3 linked regions of the Caldimonas thermodepolymerans genome follow. The main gene of each other region encodes a partner of the protein of the gene in region 2 in a complex. Links are inferred from orthologs where the notes say so. Each region holds a gene or a part of one and is shown on either strand. Other genes may lie near its edges.

Region 1 (2,933 bases), 2.8 Mb from region 2 along the record:
GCAGATCTGCTGCAGCCAGGCGGCAAAGCCCGGCGCGGCGCCCTGGGCGGCGTGCGGCAGCAGGTGGTAGGGATGGGCGGCCGGGATGCTGAGCGTGGACACCGGCTGCAGTGCGCCGCTGCGCAGCCAGGGCAGCGCCAGGCTGGGCCGGGCCAGCGCGATGCCCTGGCCGCTGACGGCGGCCTCCAGCAGCAGGCCCAGGTCCACCAGGCGCGGGCCCCGGGACGGCTCCGGCCAGTCCAGCCCGGCGGCGCGGAACCAGGGCGTCCACGGATCCAGCGGGGTGCGCAGCAGCGGCGCATGGCGCAGGTCGGCCGGCGTGCGCAGGGCGGGCAGGCGCTGCAGCAGCGCGGGCGCGGCCATCGGCACGAGGACATCGCGCATCAGCGGCCGGGCGTCGGGCGAGGGGGGCGCGCCGTTGCGGATCTCCACGTCCGCGTCGGCCGGGCCGGCGTCGAGGTAGGGGATGCTCAGCACCACCTCCAGCTCCACCTCGGGGTGGGCGGTGCTGTAGCCCTGCAGGTGCGGCACCAGGACCTGGCGGGCAAAGGTGGGCGGGCTGCACACCCGCAGGCGCTGCACCCGCTGCGCGGCGCGCCGATGCAGCGGCACGGCCGCCAGCAGGCTGAGCACCTGGCGCACCTGCTCCAGGTATTCCTTGCCGGCCGCGGTGAGCCCCAGGCTCTTGCCGCTGCGCACCAGCAGCTGGGTGTTGAGCAGCTCCTCGACGGTGGCGACCCGCTTGCTCACCGCGCTGGCGGTGATGCTGAGCTCGTCGGCGGCGCGCTCGAAGGTGCCGAGGCGGGCCGCGGCCTCGAAGGCTCGCAGTCCTTCGATCGAGGGCAGGCGCAGGTCGGGTCGGGTCATGGCGCGATGCTAGCCGGACGCGGGCGTCCGCTCAGAACAGCGGCAGGGTGTAAGGCAGCGCCTCCTCGCGCGCGGCGGGGGCTTGGGCTTCGCGTGCCGGGGCCTCGGAAGCCTTGCACAGGCTGCCGACCCGCACGCCGAGCAGGCGCAGGCGCCGCTCCAGCGGCACGCGCTTCAGGCACAGGCCGGCGGCACGCCGGATCTCGCGGGCGTCGGCGGTGTGATGCGGCAGGGTGTGGTCGCGCGTGAGCGTGCGGAAGTCGTCGTAGCGCACCTTCACGCCGATGGTCTTGCCCACGTAGCCCTTGCGCGCCAGGTCGGCCGCGACCTGCTCGCACAGCCGGGTGAAGGTGACGCCCAGCTGCTCGCGGTCGTGCCGCGCGTGCAGGTCGCGCTCGAAGGTGGTCTCGCGGCTGAGCGACTTGGGCTCGCTGTAGGTGACCACCGGCCGGTCGTCGCGGCCGTGCGCGGCCTCGTGCAGCCAGCGGCCGTAGCTCTGGCCGAACTGCGCGACCAGCCAGCGCGGGTCCGCAGCGGCCAGGTCGCCGATCGTGTGGATGCCGAACGATTCCAGCTTGGCGCTCGCCTTCGGGCCGATGCCGTTGATGCGCTTGGCCGGCAGCGGCCAGATGCGGCGCTGCAGGTCGCCCTCGGCCAGCAGCGTCAGCCCGTCGGGCTTTTCCAGGTCCGAGCACAGCTTGGACAGCAGCTTGTTCGGCGTCACGCCGATCGAGCAGCTCAGCCCGGTGGCGCGCCTCACGTTGTCCTTGATGGCTTGCGCCACCGCGCGCACCCCGCCCAGCGGGTCGCTGCCGGCCGGCTCCTGGGCGCCGGGCACCTCGGTGAGGTCGATGTAGATCTCGTCGATGCCGCGGTCCTCGATGTGCGGGGCGATCTCGGCGACGGCGGCCTTGAACAGGCGCGAGTAGCGCCGGTACTCGTCGAAGTCGGTCGGCAGCAGGATCGCATCGGGCGCCAGCGCGGCGGCCTTCATCAGGCCCATGCCGGAATGCACGCCGAAGGCGCGCGCTTCGTAGGTGGCGGTGGTGACCACGCCGCGGCCGGCGTAGTCGCGCAGCCGGGCGAACTCGCGCCGGCCGTCCTCGCGCACGACCGGCTGGTGGCGCCGCCCGCCGCCGATCACTACCGGCTGTCCCTTCAGCTCGGGGTAGCGCAGCAGCTCGACCGACGCGTAGAAGGCGTCCATGTCGAGGTGGGCGATCAGGCGGCGCATGGTGCGTGCAAGGCCGGGACGGCTGGCCGGGAAAGCGGAAGCCGCAAGGGTACCCGAGCGCGCGCGGATCGTCCGGTGAGCGGGACGTCGCCCCTGGGACCTCACGGGGTCGCGAATCTTGGTATGGTCCCGGTCTTGGACGACAACAAGGGGTCCCCGGCCACGGGGGCCGAATACCGAACCGTCGAGAGGAGCGGCGGTGCCGGCGCAACCGGCCCTGCCCATGTGGAGATGAACTGGCACACCCTGATTTCCGACCCCGACTACGTCGACATGGTGGTGCGGCTCGTCGCCGCGCTGCTGATCGGCGGGCTGATCGGCCTGGAGCGCAGCTACCACGGCCGTCCCGCAGGCTTCCGCACCCACGCGCTGGTCTGCATGTCCACCGCGCTGCTGATGCTGGTCACGATCTACGAGACGCGCTGGTTCCCGCAGATCAGCGGCGGGCGCATCACGCTGGACCCGACGCGCATGACGCAGGGCATCATGACCGGCATCGGCTTCCTTGGCGCCGGCACCATCATGAAGGAAGGGCTGTCGGTGCGCGGCCTGACGACCGCCGCGTCGATCTGGACCACCGCGGCGATCGGGGTGTTGATGGGCATCGGCTTCTACTTTCCGGCGCTGGTGGCGACCGTGCTGACCCTGGGCACGCTGTCGCTGTTCCGCTGGATAGAAAGCCGCATGCCCTCGCAGTTCTACGCCCACTTCGTGGTGCGCTTCGACCGCCACGCGAAGATGGACGAGACCGAGCTGCGCCGGCTGATGCGGCGCTACGGCTTCACGATCGCCAACCTCAACTACCGCCTGGACACCGACGCCGGGTTCTTCG
Region 2 (5,521 bases):
GATGCCCGAGGACGTGGCCTTCTTCGTCGCCAAGAACGTGCGCGCCAACGTGCGCGAGCTCGAAGGCGCGCTGCGCAAGATCCTGGCTTATTCACGGTTTTCCCACAAGGAAATCAACATCCAGCTGGCGCGCGAGGCGCTCAAGGACCTGCTGTCGATCCAGAACCGGCAGATCTCGGTGGAGAACATCCAGAAGACGGTGGCCGACTTCTACAAGATCAAGGTCGCCGACATGTACTCCAAGAAACGCCCCGCCAGCATCGCCCGCCCGCGCCAGATCGCCATGTACCTGGCCAAGGAGCTGACGCAGAAGAGCCTGCCCGAGATCGGCGAGCTGTTCGGCGGGCGCGACCACACCACGGTGCTGCATGCCGTGCGCAAGATCGGCAGCGAGCGCACCAAGAACACCGAACTCAACCAGCAGCTGCACGTGCTGGAACAGACCTTGAAGGGCTGAAGACGGTGCTGTGCCCCTTCATGCCCCAAAGGGACTCGTGCGGTCAAGTGACAACCCTGGGGACAACTTTCGAACAAGCGCCAGGATGTCCACAGCGCGGCCGCCGAAGGCGAAGTTGTTGTACGCCGCCGCGAAAGTTTCCGGCGTCGCGCTGCACATGGTTGTCATGGAGCTAAAGCGTTGACGCGACAAGACAAAATAACGTTTTCCACAAGAAACCTGCCGCTCTACTACGGCTACCACCTCAAGAGGCTCAAATGATTGTGTTGAAAGCACCCCAGGACAAAGTGCTCGGCGCCCTGCAGGCCGTCTCCGGCATCGTGGAGCGACGCCACACTTTGCCGATCCTGGCGAACGTGTTGATCCGCAAGACTGGTAGCCAGGTCGAGTTCACCACCAGCGACCTCGAGATCCAGGTGCGCACCACCGCCGAATTCGAGGGCGACGCGGGCAGCTTCAACACCTCCGTCGGCGCGCGCAAGCTGATCGACATCCTGCGCGCCCTGCCTTCGGACCAGACCGTCTCGCTGTCGGCCAGCCAGAACAAGCTGACCCTGCAGGGCGGCAAGAGCCGCTTCACGCTGCAGACCCTGCCGGCGGAAGACTTCCCGCTGGTGCAGGAAGCCGCCGACTTCGGCCCCACCTTCAGCGTCCCGCAGAAGACCCTCAAGGGCCTGATCGGCCAGGTGCACTTCGCGATGGCGGTGCACGACATCCGCTACTACCTCAACGGCATCCTGTTCGTCGCCGAAGGCAAGCAGCTGACGCTGGTGGCCACCGACGGCCACCGCCTGGCGCTGGCCCAGGCCACGCTGGAAGTCGAGATACCGCGCCAGGAAGTGATCCTGCCGCGCAAGACCGTGCTGGAGCTGCAGCGCCTGCTCAAGGACGAGGACACGCCGATCGAGATGCGCTTTGCCGGCAACCAGGCCAAGTTCAGCTTCAGCGGCATGGAGTTCGTCACCAAGCTGGTCGAGGGCAAGTTCCCCGACTACAACCGGGTCATCCCCAAGAACCACAAGAACAGCGTCATCCTCGGCCGTGCGCCGCTGCTGGCCAGCCTGCAGCGCGCCGCCATCCTGACCAGCGAGAAGTTCAAGGGCGTGCGCCTGAGCTTCGAGCCCGGCGTGCTGCGCATCGCCTCCAGCAACGCCGAGCAGGAAGAGGCCAAGGAAGAACTCGAAATCGACTACGGCGGCGACAGCATCGAGATCGGCTTCAACGTCACCTACCTGGTCGACGTGCTGGCCAACATGGGCCAGGACATGGTCAAGATCGAGCTGCAGGACGCCAACAGCTCGGCCCTGATCACCATCCCCGATCACGCCGGCTTCAAGTACGTGGTGATGCCGATGCGGATCTGAGCCGGGCCGCGGGCGCGCCTCCCGTGACCGACACCGAGCGGGCTTGCGGCCCGCTCCAGCGTTTTTGACGGGGCTGGACCGGCAGCCGGCCACAGCCCCCAGCGACAGGAATCGAGACCTTCATGACCGACGCAAGCAACGAGCAACCGAGCCAACCCGCCCAGAACCCGGCCGAAGCCGGCTACGGCGAAAGCAGCATCCAGATCCTCGAAGGGCTGGAAGCGGTGCGCAAGCGCCCCGGCATGTACATCGGCGACACCTCCGATGGCACCGGTCTGCATCACCTGGTCTTCGAGGTCGTCGACAACTCGATCGACGAGGCGCTGGCCGGCTACTGCGACGACATCGTCGTCACCATCCACACCGACAACTCCATCTCCGTCATCGACAACGGCCGCGGCATCCCGACCGGCGTCAAGATGGACGACAAGCACGAGCCCAAGCGTTCGGCGGCGGAGATCGCCCTGACCGAGCTGCACGCCGGCGGCAAGTTCAACCAGAACAGCTACAAGGTCTCGGGCGGCCTGCACGGCGTGGGCGTGTCGTGCGTCAACGCGCTGTCCAAGTGGCTGCGCCTGACCGTGCGCCGCGACGGCAAGGTGCACTACCTCGAGTTCAAGAAGGGCGTGCCGCAGGACCGCATCATCGAGGAGCGTGACGGCGTCGAGGTCAGCCCGATGAAGATCCTCGGCAACACCGACAAGCGCGGCACCGAGGTGCACTTCCTGCCCGACGACGAGATCTTCTCCAACGTCGACTTCCACTACGACGTGCTGGCCAAGCGCCTGCGCGAGCTCTCGTTCCTGAACAACGGCGTCAAGATCCGCCTGGTCGACGAGCGCAACGGCAAGGAAGACAACTTCGCCTTCGCCGGCGGGGTCAAGGGCTTCGTCGAGTTCATCAACCAGGGCAAGAAGGTCCTGCATCCGAACATCTTCCACGCCGTCGGCGAGCGCGTCAGCGAGCAGAACACCACCATCGGCGTCGAGGTGGCGATGCAGTGGAACGACGGCTACAGCGAGAGCGTCCTCTGCTTCACCAACAACATCCCGCAGCGCGACGGTGGCACCCACCTGACCGGCCTGCGCGCGGCGATGACCCGCGTCATCAACAAGTACATCGAGGACAACGAGCTGGCCAAGAAGGCCAAGGTCGAGATCTCCGGCGACGACATGCGCGAGGGCCTGGCCTGCGTGGTCAGCGTCAAGGTGCCCGAGCCCAAGTTCTCCAGCCAGACCAAGGACAAGCTGGTCTCCAGCGAGGTGCGCGGCCCGGTCGAGGAGGTCGTGAGCCAGAAGCTCACCGACTGGCTGCTCGAGAACCCCAACGACGCCAAGATCATCTGCGGCAAGATCGTCGAGGCCGCACGCGCCCGCGAGGCCGCGCGCAAGGCGCGCGAGATGACCCGCCGCAAGGGCGTGCTCGACGGCCTGGGGCTGCCCGGCAAGCTGGCCGACTGCCAGGAGAAGGACCCGGCCCTGTGCGAGATCTACATCGTCGAGGGCGACTCCGCCGGCGGCTCGGCCAAGCAGGGCCGCGACCGCAAGTTCCAGGCGATCCTTCCGCTGCGCGGCAAGATCCTGAACGTCGAGAAGGCGCGCTACGAGAAGCTGCTGTCGTCCAACGAGATCGTCACGCTGATCACCGCGCTGGGCACCGGCATCGGCAAGGACGACTTCAACCCCGACAAGCTGCGCTACCACCGCATCATCATCATGACCGACGCGGACGTGGACGGCGCGCACATCCGCACCCTGCTGCTGACCTTCTTCTACCGACAGATGCCCGAGCTGGTCGAGCGCGGCCACATCTACATCGCGCAGCCGCCGCTGTACAAGGTCAAGCAGGGCAAGCACGAGCAGTACCTGAAGGACGCCCACGAGCTGGACGCCTTCATGCTCAAGGTGGCGCTGACCGACGCCGAGCTGCACACCGGCATCGGCAACACCGTGCTCAAGGGCGAGGCCTTCGAGCAGCTGGCACGCCAGTACGTGCTGGCCGAGAACGTCATCGGCCGCCTGTCCAACTGGATGGACGCCGAGGCCCTGCGCGCGCTGGCCAACGGCGTCGAGATCAACATGGACACCAAGGAACAGGCCGAGGCCAGCGCCGCGGCGCTGCAGGCCGCGCTGCACGGGGCCAAGGTCGAGGCCACCTATGACGAGCGCACCGACAAGCACGCACTGCGCATCAGCCGCCGCCACCACGGCAACGTCAAGACCAGCGTCATCAGTGCCGAGTTCGTGCACGGCGCCGACTACGACGTGCTGAGCAGCGCCGGCCGGACCTTCAAGGGCCTGCTCGGCCCCGACGCCGTGATCCGCCGCGGCGAAGGCGACCGGCAGAAGGAACAGAAGGTCGGCGACTTCCGCCAGGCCATGCAATGGCTGATGGCGCAGGCCGAAGCCAGCGTCGGCCGCCAGCGCTACAAGGGCCTGGGCGAGATGAACCCCGAGCAGCTGTGGGAGACCACGATGGACCCGAACGTGCGCCGCCTGCTGCGCGTGCAGATCGAGGACGCCATCGAGGCCGACCGCGTGTTCACGATGCTGATGGGCGACGAGGTCGAGCCGCGCCGCAACTTCATCGAGGCGAACGCGTTGAGGGCGGCGAACATCGACGTGTGACGCATCCGTGTAGAGAGCTACATATGGTGAGAAAGTGAACCTCAATAGCTGAGACAGCCTGAGGTTCCCCTCCCTCCTAACCGGAGGTGCATGCTTCGTCCGTCAAGAGCTGCAACTTCTGGCCAGCTTTCATTGTGAGGTCGTAAGCTTCCCCGTCAAGCAGGCATTTCAAAAGTAGAACTTCCGGCGACGCGTTGGCGGTACTCGGCCGGGGTCAGATCGCCGAGCGAATCGTGGGGACGCTCCTCGTTGTACTCGAGCATCCACCAGTACGCGGCCTCGCGCACGTCGTCGAGGCGGGTGAACAGGTGCTGGTCCAGGACCTCCTCGCGGAAGGTCCGATTGAAGCGTTCGATGTAGGCGTTCTGGTTGGGCTTGCCGGGCTGGATGTACCGGATGGCCATGCCGTTGAGCTTGGCCCACTGCACGAAGGCCTCGCCCAGGAACTCCGGGCCGTTGTTGGTACGCAGGACCTGCGGCAGGCCGTGGTCGCGCTTGAGCTGCTCGAAGATGCGGACCAGGCGCGTGGACGAGATCGAGGTGTCGACCTCGATGTGCAGCGCCTCGCGGTTGAAGTCGTCGACCACGTTGAAGGTCCGGAAGCGGCGGCCACACGCCAGCGCGTCGGCCATGAAATCCGCTGACCAGACGGCATCGGGCAGCAGGGGAACGTAGAGCGGTACGCGTTCGCGCTTGGGCAGCCGCTGCTTGGCCTTGCGGCGCAGATTGAGCTTCATCGCCTTGTACACTCGGTAGATTCGCTTGTGGTTCCAGTCCGGACGCGCACGGCGCAGGACCTTGCAACACTTCCAGAAGCCGCGGCTCGGGCGATTCTCGACCACCTCGGCCAGGGCCGCGATGATCTCGGCATCCCGTACCGTCCAGTGCACCGGCGGCTGGTACCACGCTGCCCGCGACAACCCAACGCAATCACAGGACCGGCTCAGGGGCCGCGTGCGCACCTCGACCAGGTACCGCACGGCCTCGCGCTTCTGCTCCGGCCCTACAGTTTTTTTGCGATCAGATCCTTCATCGCGGCGTTGTCGAGCGCCAGCTCGGCGTACATCCGCTTG
Region 3 (2,757 bases), 1.9 Mb from region 2 along the record:
AAGCCCAGCTCCAGCGCGGCATCGGCGACCTGCCGAGACTCGGTGAAGCAGTGCAGCACGCCGCCCGCGGCTTCGGCCCCCTCCTCGCGCAGGATGGCCAGCGTGTCCTCGGCGGCGCTGCGGGTGTGGATCACCAGCGGCTTGCCGAGCTGCTTCGCGGCGCGGATGTGGTTGCGGAAGCGCTCGCGCTGCCATTCCATGTCGGCGACGCTGCGGCCGTCGAGCCGGTAGTAGTCCAGCCCGGTCTCGCCGACCGCGACGACCCGTTCGGCACGGCCCAGCTCGACCAGGCGCTCGACGCTCGGCTCCAAGACGCCCTCGTTGTCCGGGTGCACGCCGACCGTGGCCCAGAAGTTGTCGTACTGCTGCGCGAGGCCCAGCACCGCGGGGAACTCCTCCAGCGTGGTGCAGATGCACAGCGCGCGGTCGACCTGCGCCTCGGCCATCGCCTCGCGGATGGCTTGCAGGTTCTGGTTCAGCTCGGGAAAGGTGAGATGGCAGTGGGAATCGACGAACATGCGGCAGCCGCCACGGTGCCGGCGGGCGGACGTGACGGGGTCCTGGAAAAAAACGCTAGCCTACACGCCGCGCGTGCTGCGCGCAGGCGCCCCCGTGGTTCTCAGATGGTCTGCGTGGCCTTGGCCGACTGGATCGAGGTGCCCAGCAGCTCCTCGATCTTGGCCTTCAGCAGGCGCGACTTCTCGTCGCTCGGAAAGCGCACCCCCACCCCCTGCGTGCGCCCGTTGGACGCGTTGGCCGGCGTGATCCAGGCCACCTTGCCCGCCACCGGGTAGCGCTGCGGATCGTCCGGCAGCGACAGCAGCAGGTAGATGTCCTCGCCCAGGCGGTATTCACGGGTGGTCGGGACGAACAGGCCGCCGTCGGCAAACACCGAGATGTACGCGGCGTACAGCGCGCCTTTCTCGCGGAAGACCAACTGGATGACGCTGGGGCGCGACGGCGACGCCGTCGGTGCATGCGGACGCGACAGGGGCTCGTTCATATTGCATCCGAGTGTAAGGCGCGCTGCGCGTCGCTCACAAGCGACTCGAGCATCAGCCCGGCGTTCCAGGGATGCTCTTCGTGACGTGCGACACGCGAGAGCTCGCGCGACCAGGCCAGCAGGCCCGCCAGCGACGGGCGCGCATGCCGGAAGCATTCCGGCGCGAAGTAGCGCGGTCGCGCACCGGTGACGACGCACAGCGCGTCATGGCAGACCTTCTGCAAGGCTTCGACCGCGCGCGGCACCGGCCAACCGGCCAGCGCCTCGGCATCGCCCTTCGCGAGCCGCTCCGGCAGCTGCAGCCAGGCCTGCGCATCCAGCCCCTGCTGCTGCAGCTGCAGCGCGCTCACGGGCTGCCCGCCAGCGGCCGCGAGCAGCACCTCGGGACGCGGCATGCCCTGCTGCGCCAGCCAGGCCAGCGCGACCGCCTCGGGCGGCGGCGACAGGCGCAGGTGCTGGCAGCGGCTGCGGATGGTCGGCAGCAGCGCGTCGATGGCCTCGGTGCTGAGGATGAAGCGCGCCATGCCGGGCGGTTCCTCGAGCGTCTTGAGCAGCGTGTTCGCGGCGACGGCGTTCATGCGCTCGGCCGGATGGATGAGCACCACCTTGGCCACGCCACGCGAGCTGGTCTGCTGCGCGAACTCCACGACGCGCCGCAGCGCCTCGACCTTGATCTCCCGGCTGGGCTTGGCCTGGCTGGCCTTGGGCTCGGCCTCGAGCGGCGCCCAGCCCAGTTCTTCCTGCAAGGCCTCGGGCAGCAGCACCATCAGGTCCGGATGCGTGTGCGACGCCACCAGCGCGCAGCTGGCGCAGGTGCCGCAGGGCCGCGCCGCGTGGCCCTCTGCGCCTTCGCACAGCCAGGCCTGCGCCAGCGCCAGGGCCAACTCGAACTGGCCCACGCCCTGCGGGCCGGCCAGCAGCACCGCATGGCCGCGCTGGTGCGCCAGCAGCTCGCGCAGCGGCGCCTCCAGCCAGGGGTACGGCAACGTCACGCTCATCGATTCACAGCCCGCGCGCCTGCAGCGCCGCGGCGATGGCCTGCCCGACGGCCTCGCGCGTGCCCGAGGCGTCCAGCCGCACGAAGCGTGCCGGGTCGGCCTCGGCGCGGGCCCGGTAGCCCTCGTTGACGCGGCGGAAGAACTCGGCCGGCTGGGACTCGAAACGGTCCGGCACGCGCGCGCCGGCCAGGCGCTGCGCCGCGACCTCGGGCGAGAGGTCGAACCACAGCGTCAGGTCCGGCTGCCGGCCCTGCTGCACCCAGCGCTCCAGCTCGGCCAGCACCGCGAGGTCGAAGCCGCGGCCCGCGCCCTGGTAGGCGAAGGTCGCGTCGGTGAAACGGTCGCACAGCACGGCCTTGCCCGCCTGCAGCGCCGGCTCGATCACCTGCTGCAGGTGGTCGCGCCGCGCGGCGAAGATCAGCAGCGCCTCGGTCAGCGCATCCATCGGCGCGTGCAGCACCAGCTCGCGCAGCTTCTCGGCCAGCGCGGTGCCGCCCGGCTCGCGCGTCAGCACCACCTCGCGGCCGGCCGCACGCAGGCGCTCGGCCACGGCCTGGACGTGGGTCGACTTGCCGGCACCGTCGATGCCTTCGAAGGTGATGAAGATTCCGCTCATCGGCTCGCGGCGCTGCCGCGCCGCCGCTGGTATCGGTCCACTGCCCGGTTGTGCTCGGCCAGCGTCTCGCTGAACACGCTGGTGCCGTCGCCGCGCGCGACGAAGTACAGCGCCTTGGTGACGTCCGGTTGCACCGCGGC

Evidence for each region. The genes of interacting proteins can lie anywhere in the genome.
Region 1: the proteins of dnaN (region 2) and dinB are in contact, whole or in part, in a solved structure (PDB 1OK7), measured with the Escherichia coli proteins. The link is inferred for Caldimonas thermodepolymerans from one-to-one orthologs.
Region 3: the proteins of dnaN (region 2) and holB are in contact, whole or in part, in a cryo-EM structure (PDB 8GIZ), measured with the Escherichia coli proteins. The link is inferred for Caldimonas thermodepolymerans from one-to-one orthologs.

The regions. Positions count from the first base shown.
Region 1 is NZ_CP064338.1:2,765,089-2,768,021, reverse strand. It holds dinB (DNA polymerase IV), read right to left. Parts: upstream 2,102-2,933; coding sequence 899-2,101; downstream 1-898. Other genes in the region: IS481_RS13045 (MgtC/SapB family protein), read left to right, coding at 2,333-2,933; IS481_RS13055 (LysR substrate-binding domain-containing protein), read right to left, coding at 1-867. UniProt on the Escherichia coli protein: Poorly processive, error-prone DNA polymerase involved in translesion repair and untargeted mutagenesis. Copies undamaged DNA at stalled replication forks, which arise in vivo from mismatched or misaligned primer ends.
Region 2 is NZ_CP064338.1:1,068-6,588, forward strand. What follows is about bases 1-2,767. They hold dnaN (DNA polymerase III subunit beta), read left to right. Parts: upstream 1-714; coding sequence 715-1,821; downstream 1,822-2,767. Other genes in these bases: dnaA (chromosomal replication initiator protein DnaA), read left to right, coding at 1-457; gyrB (DNA topoisomerase (ATP-hydrolyzing) subunit B), read left to right, coding at 1,944-2,767. Also shown: more of gyrB, read left to right, coding at 2,768-4,448. UniProt on the Escherichia coli protein: Confers DNA tethering and processivity to DNA polymerases and other proteins. Acts as a clamp, forming a ring around DNA (a reaction catalyzed by the clamp-loading complex) which diffuses in an ATP-independent manner freely and bidirectionally along dsDNA.
Region 3 is NZ_CP064338.1:1,931,261-1,934,017, forward strand. It holds holB (DNA polymerase III subunit delta'), read right to left. Parts: upstream 2,002-2,757; coding sequence 1,000-2,001; downstream 1-999. Other genes in the region: IS481_RS09055 (TatD family hydrolase), read right to left, coding at 1-518; IS481_RS09060 (PilZ domain-containing protein), read right to left, coding at 620-1,003; tmk (dTMP kinase), read right to left, coding at 2,006-2,617; mltG (endolytic transglycosylase MltG), read right to left, coding at 2,614-2,757. UniProt on the Escherichia coli protein: Part of the beta sliding clamp loading complex, which hydrolyzes ATP to load the beta clamp onto primed DNA to form the DNA replication pre-initiation complex.